DNA from 3 places in the Streptomyces sp. C36 genome. Region 2 is predicted to be linked to each of the others. Evidence: riboswitches for the same ligand, from Rfam matches in the RefSeq annotation. Region 2 holds a riboswitch; each other region holds the start of a gene.
The links. A riboswitch is a leader RNA that binds a small molecule or an ion and turns the genes downstream of it on or off. The one in region 2 is predicted to bind thiamine pyrophosphate.

Region 1 (2,256 bases), on a different contig from region 2:
GCAGGCCGCGGATCTCGATCTGCGGATAGAGCCCGTGCACCAGGCCCGTCTGGTCGTCGGTGTTGCCCGTCAGGTGCGCCCAGTCGATGAAGAACGACCCGAGCAGGCCGATGACCAGCAGGGACGTCAGCGTTCCGAGGACGGCGACGGAGGTGCGGGCGTTGAGCCCATGACACATGTAGAGCGCGATCAGCATGATCGCGCTGCCGCCCACCACCGCGACGAGCAGGGGATCGGAGCCCTGCAGGATGGCCGGGAGGATGAACATCGTCAGCACGCCGAAGCTGATGACCAGCGCCACCAGCGCGAAGATGCCGCGCAGCCGGCCCACCACCACGACCGACAGGGCGAAGATGCCCGCGAGTATGGCCATCGGCAGTGTCCGGTTCACGTCGGTGACCGAATAGCGAAGGGCCTCCGGCGCCTTCGGGGCGTAGGCCAGGACGACCTCCTGGCCCACGTCGTAGCGGCGCGAGGCGTCCGGCTGCACCATCTCCGTGAAGGTGTGGCCCTTGTCCTTGCCCGAGGTCACCTCGATCTCGGCCTTCTCGCACTTGCCCTTGGTGGGCTGAGGCGCTCCCTGTTGCTGCTGTGACGGGGGCGGTTGAGCACCGGACTTGGGGCAGTCGAGCTCCTCGATCTTCACGACCCGGCCCGATTCGGTCTGCTGGTCGAGGCCCAGTCCCGTGTGCGGATGCGGTGGGACGCCACCGGGCCACAGGATGATCAGGCCGGCCACGACCGCGGCCGCGAACGGGACGAGAACGGCGGCGATCACCTTGCGCAGATGTGCCGAGACGGGGGTCGCGGGGCCATGGCTGTGCGAGTGGCTGTGCGCATGGCCGTGCGAGTGACGTTGGGGGGGATGGCTGGTGCTGGTCACCGGGGCATCATCGCAAGCCCCACTGGTCCTCCCCGCCGGAGAGGCGCTAGCGTGGTGGCACCTTTGCAATCGCGGGAGCTCGGAGCACCGGGCTGAGAGGGCGCTGACGTCCGTACGAAGAAATGTACGGAAGCCGCTGCGCCGACCGCCGAACCTGTTACCGGGTAATGCCGGCGTAGGGAGTTACTGGTCTCATGACCTCGCAGGATGCACGCATGTCTGCCGCCGAGTCCGACGCGAAGATCGGCTGGCACAAGGACTATGTGACGGGTTCGCGGCCGGACCTGCGGGTTCCGGTGCGACGGGTGCACCTCACCAACGGGCAGGACGTACAGCTGTACGACACCTCCGGCCCGTACACCGACCCGGCGATCGAGACGGACGTCCGCCGCGGCCTGACGCCGCTGCGGGAGAACTGGATCATCGGCCGTGGCGACACGGAGGAGTACGCCGGGCGCCCCATGCGCCCGGAGGACGACGGCATCAAGCACACCTCACCGCGCGGGGGCCTGAAGAACCTCGACGCGGTCTTCCCCGGCCGCCCGCGCCTGCCCCGCCGGGGCCGGGACGGCGCCGCGGTGACCCAGCTGGCGTACGCCCGGCGCGGTGAGATCACCGCGGAGATGGAGTACGTCGCCCTGCGCGAGAACGTCTCCGCCGAGATCGTCCGGGAGGAGATCGCGGCCGGTCGTGCCGTGCTCCCGGCGAACGTGAACCACCCGGAGATCGAGCCGATGATCATCGGCAAGCGGTTCCTGGTGAAGGTGAACGCCAACATCGGCAACTCCGCCGTCACCTCCTCCATCGAGGAGGAGGTGGAGAAGATGACCTGGGCCACCCGCTGGGGAGCCGACACGGTCATGGACCTCTCCACCGGCCGCAACATCCACACCACCCGCGAGTGGGTGCTGCGCAACTCACCCGTCCCCATCGGCACCGTGCCCCTCTACCAGGCCCTGGAGAAGGTCGACGGCAAGGCCGAGGACCTGACCTGGGAGATCTACAAGGACACGGTCATCGAGCAGGCCGAGCAGGGCGTGGACTACATGACCGTGCACGCGGGCGTGCTGCTGCCCTACGTGCCGCTGACCGCGCGCCGCAAGACCGGCATCGTCTCGCGCGGCGGCTCGATCATGGCCGCCTGGTGCCTGGCGCACCACAAGGAGAACTTCCTCTACACCCACTTCGAGGAGCTCTGCGAGATCCTCGCCGCCTACGACGTGACGTACTCGCTCGGCGACGGGCTGCGCCCCGGCTCGATCGCGGACGCCAACGACGCGGCGCAGTTCGCCGAGCTCAAGACGCTCGGCGAGCTCAACACCATCGCCAAGCGGCACAACGTGCAGACGATGATCGAGGGCCCGGGCCATGTC
Region 2 (2,256 bases):
GAGGCGGCGGCCTGCCAGGTGGTGAACCACAGGACGTGGCCGATGCGCGGGTCGGTGATCACCTCGCCGACGCGGGCGAACTGCCACTGCCCCCCGTCCTTGAGGCCGCGGCCGACGATCGAGGCGACGGGGTAGGCGAAGAAGACGCCGAAGAAGGCGAGCGGCAGGGCCATCAGGCCGAGCCGCGTCGCCGTGCGCCGGGGGCCGCCGCCCTGGGGGGCGGCGGCGTCGCGGGGGGCTACCTCAGGACGAGCGAGGACCATTCCTTGACCCACTGGTCGCGGTTCTGGGCGATCTTCTCCGGGGCGAGCGTCTCGGGCTTGTCGATCCGCGCGCCGTACGTGGTGAAGACCTCGGGCAGCTTGGCGTCGTCGGTGGCGGGCTTGACGAACATCTGCAGCGGCATGTCCTCCTGGAACCTCTTGCTCAGCAGGAAGTCCAGGAGGGCCTTGCCGCCCTCGGTGTTCTTCGCGCCCTTGAGCAGACCGGCGAACTCGATCTGCCGGAAGCAGGTGCCGGTGGACACGCCGGTCGGGCCCTCCTTGGGCGCCGGCTTCACGCCGAGCACCTCGGCGGGCGGGCTGGAGGCGTAGGAGACCACGAGGGGCTTGTCGCCCTTGGCCTTCTTTCCGGCGGCGGAGCCGGAGAAGCGGTCGTTGTAGGCCTGCTCCCAGCCGTCGACGACCTCGACGCCGTTGTCCTTGAGCTTCTTCCAGTAGTCCTTCCAGCCGTCGTCCCCGTACTTGGCGACGGTGGCGAGCTGGAAGGCGAGGCCGGGAGAGGAGGTCGCGGAGTTCTCGGTGACCAGGAGGTTCTTGTACTCCGGCTTGACCAGGTCGTCGAAGGACTGCGGCGGGTCCAGCTTGTGGTCCGCGAAGTAGGCCCGGTCGTAGTTGACGCAGATGTCGCCGGTGTCGACGGGCGTGACGCGGTGCTCGGCCGCGTCGGCCTGCAGGCTCTTGGGGACGCGGTCCAGGCCCTTGGCCTCGTACGGGGCGAAGATTCCCTTGTCGAGGGCGCGCGAGAGCAGGGTGTTGTCGACGCCGAAGAAGACGTCGCCCTGGGGGTGGCTCTTGGAGAGGATCGCCTGGTTGACGGCCCGGCCGGCGTCCCCGCTCTTGAGGACCTTGACCTTGTAGCCGGTCTGCCGGGTGAACTCCTCGAGCACGGCGTCGGAGGCCGCGAAGGAGTCGTGCGAGACCAGGGTGACGGTCTTGCCCTTCGACTCCCCCGAGCCCTCGTCGGAGCCCCCGCAGGCCGCGAGGACGGGCAGGCCGAGCGCGGCCGCGGCGGCCGCGCCGACGGCACGCCGGAGATGGGTGTTCATGGTGGTGCTGACTCCCTACGCCGGTACTAACCGGATCAGGTCCGAGGGTCTGCGGGCCGTGCCGCACTCTCAGCGCTCGCTGCGCTCCCCTGTCGGATGTTCATTTGTGCGAATGGTCGCTTGTGCGAGTGGTGCAGGGGGACAGTATCAGCGCTCGGTCGCGGCCAGCTGTCCGCACGCCCCGTCGATCTCCTGCCCACGGGTGTCCCGCACGGTCACGGGCACGCCGTGCGCGGCGATCGCCTCGACGAAGGCGCGCTCGTCCTCCGGGCGGGAGGCCGTCCACTTGGAGCCCGGGGTGGGGTTGAGCGGGATGAGGTTGACGTGCACCCGCTTGCCCTTGAGGAGCCGGCCGAGCAGGTCACCGCGCCACGCCTGGTCGTTGATGTCCCGGATCAGGGCGTACTCGATGGAGATCCGGCGCCCGGACTTCTCCGCGTACTCCCACGCGGCGTCGAGGACCTCGCGGACCTTCCAGCGGGTGTTGACGGGCACGAGGGTGTCGCGCAGCTCGTCGTCGGGGGCGTGCAGCGAGACCGCCAGGCGGCACTTGAAGCCCTCGTCGGCGAAGCGGTGCATCGCCGGGACCAGGCCGACGGTGGAGACGGTGATGCCGCGCTGGGAGAGCCCCAGGCCGTCCGGCTCGGGGTCGGTGAGCCGGCGGATGGCGCCGACGACACGCTTGTAGTTCGCCAGCGGCTCGCCCATGCCCATGAAGACGATGTTGGACAGGCGGGCGGGGCCGCCCGGCACCTCGCCGTCGCGCAGGGCGCGCATGCCGTCCACGATCTGGTGCACGATCTCGGCGGTGGACAGGTTGCGGTCCAGGCCCGCCTGGCCGGTGGCGCAGAACGGGCAGTTCATGCCGCAGCCGGCCTGGGAGCTGATGCACATGGTGACCCGGTCGGGGTAGCGCATGAGCACGGACT
Region 3 (2,256 bases), on a different contig from region 2:
CGATGCCGGAACCGGCCAGCCAGGCCGTCGCGGGCCGCGCGCCGATGCCCACGACCACCGCGCCGGCCGGCAGGCGGGTGCCGTCGTCGAGGACGACCGCGCCCTCCTCCACCGCCGTCACCCGCGCGCCGGTCAGGAGGCGGGCTCCGCTGTGGGCGTACCACTCGGCCATGTGGCCGGCGACCTCGGGCGGCATGGCGTCCGCCAGCGGCCGGTCCGCGGCCTCGACCACGGTCACCCGGCAGCCCGCCTCGAGCGCGGCCGTCGCGAACTCGGCGCCGATCCAGCCGGCCCCGACCGCGACGACGTCGCGCTGCCCGGCGAGCACCGGGCGCAGTCCCTCGACGTCGTCGAGGGTTCGCAGCACGTGGACGCCGGGCACGCCCTCGCTGCCGGGCAGGGTGATGGGCTCGGCGCCGGTGGCGACGACCAGCACGTCGTAAGGCACCGGCCCCCGCGCGGTCTCCAGCACGTGGTCGTCCGCCCGCAGGCCGGTGGCCTCCCGGCCCAGCTCGAGGTCGATGCCGAGCGAGGCGAAATCGACCTCGAAGGCGGATCCCTCGGCCTTGCCCAGGAGCACGGCCTTGGACAGCGGGGGACGGTCGTAGGGCGGGTGGGGCTCGGCGCCCAGCAGGGAGATCGCGCCCTTCCAGCCCTGCTCGCGCAGGGCGACGGCGGTCTGCACCCCGGCCATGCCCGCGCCGACGATGACGACGCGCCGGTCACTGGAGGTGTTCGTCTGCTCGCTCACGCGATCAACTGTAGGACGGCGACCTGCGTCCGTCGGAGCAACCGGTGACGAGACCTCTGACACAGCGTCACGATGTTTGGGGGTCCGATCACCACGAACTACGCGTGGGCCGCCCTTCCGGCCCCTCCTCGGCGCGTACTACTGTGGCCGCTGCAAGCACTCGCGGGAGCCCGGACGCACCGGGCTGAGAGGGAGGCTGGACGGCCTCCGACCGTACGAACCTGATCCGGGTCATGCCGGCGAAGGGAGGGGCTGGAAGCCCATGCACGCGCGGCACACCCGTGACGTTCTGGTCATCGGCGGCGGCGTCATCGGCCTGGTCACGGCCTGGCGCGCCGCCCAGCGCGGTCTGCGCGTGGCGGTCGCCGACCCGGCGCCCGGCCAGGGCGCGGCCCAGGTGGCGGCCGGAATGCTGGCCGCCGTCACCGAACTGCACTACGGCGAGCAGACGCTGCTCGCCCTCAACCTCGCCTCCGCGCGGCGCTATCCGGCGTTCACGGCCGAGCTGGAGGAGGCCAGCGGCGTGGAGACCGGCTACCGCGCCTGCGGCACCCTCGCCGTCGCCCTCGACGCCGACGACCGGGCCCATCTGCGCGAGCTGCACGAGCTGCAGCTGCGCTCCGGGCTGGACGCGCAGTGGCTGTCGGGGCGCGAATGCCGCCGTCTGGAGCCGATGCTGGCGCCCGGCGTGCGCGGCGGGCTGCGGGTGGACGGCGACCACCAGACCGACCCCCGGCGCCTGTCCCGGGCGCTGCTGACTGCCTGTGAGCGGGCCGGGGTGGTCTTCCACCGCCACGAGGCCGTACGGGCGCTGCTGGCCGGCGGCCGCGCGGTGGGCGCCGAGCTCGCCGACGGCACCCTGCTGGCCGCCGGCCAGACCGTGCTGGCGGCGGGCAGCCTCAGCGGCCGCCTGGCGGGGCTGCCCGAGGACGTGCTGCCCCCGGTCCGCCCGGTCAAGGGCCAGGTCCTGCGGCTGCGCGTGCCGGACGCCTACCGGCCCTTCCTCTCCCGCACCGTACGGGCGGTGGTGCGCGGCTGTCCGGTGTACCTGGTGCCGCGCGAGAACGGCGAGCTGGTCGTCGGCGCCACCAGCGAGGAGCTCGGCTGGGACACCACCGTCACCGCCGGCGGCGTCTACGAGCTGCTGCGCGACGCCCACGAGCTCATGCCCGGCATCACCGAGCTGCCGCTGGTGGAGACCCGCGCGGGGCTGCGACCCGGCTCCCCCGACAACGCCCCGCTGCTCGGCCCCACCGCCCTGCCCGGGCTGCTCGCGGCCACCGGCCACTACCGCAACGGCGTGCTGCTCACCCCGGTCACCGGCGACGTGATGGCCGAGGTGCTGACCACCGGGCGGCTGCCCGAGGAGGCCCGCCCCTTCTCCCCCCGACGCTTCACCCACGCATTCCAGGAGCAGCCCGCATGACCGGCAGCGACGTCATCACCCACAGCATCAGCGTCAACGGCGAGCACCGCGACGTCCCCGCCGGGACGACCCTCGACGG

Region 1: it holds a riboswitch for thiamine pyrophosphate, as region 2 does, so the genes downstream of both, thiC (phosphomethylpyrimidine synthase ThiC) here and AB4K12_RS18755 (thiamine ABC transporter substrate binding subunit) in region 2, are expected to answer to the same signal.
Region 3: it holds a riboswitch for thiamine pyrophosphate, as region 2 does, so the genes downstream of both, thiO (glycine oxidase ThiO) here and AB4K12_RS18755 (thiamine ABC transporter substrate binding subunit) in region 2, are expected to answer to the same signal.

What each region holds. Positions count from the first base shown of each region.
Region 1 is NZ_JBFQGI010000004.1:338,097-340,352, reverse strand. Features, by position in the region: gene AB4K12_RS15055 (YibE/F family protein) at 1-883, opposite strand, end outside; TPP riboswitch at 945-1,082, shown strand; gene thiC (phosphomethylpyrimidine synthase ThiC) at 1,078-2,256, shown strand, end outside.
Region 2 is NZ_JBFQGI010000005.1:522,947-525,202, reverse strand. Features, by position in the region: gene AB4K12_RS18760 (ABC transporter permease) at 1-173, opposite strand, end outside; gene AB4K12_RS18755 (thiamine ABC transporter substrate binding subunit) at 239-1,327, opposite strand; TPP riboswitch at 1,323-1,428, opposite strand; gene rlmN (23S rRNA (adenine(2503)-C(2))-methyltransferase RlmN) at 1,475-2,256, opposite strand, start outside.
Region 3 is NZ_JBFQGI010000002.1:697,665-699,920, reverse strand. Features, by position in the region: gene AB4K12_RS08795 (NAD(P)/FAD-dependent oxidoreductase) at 1-751, opposite strand, end outside; TPP riboswitch at 904-1,016, shown strand; gene thiO (glycine oxidase ThiO) at 1,014-2,177, shown strand; gene thiS (sulfur carrier protein ThiS) at 2,174-2,256, shown strand, end outside.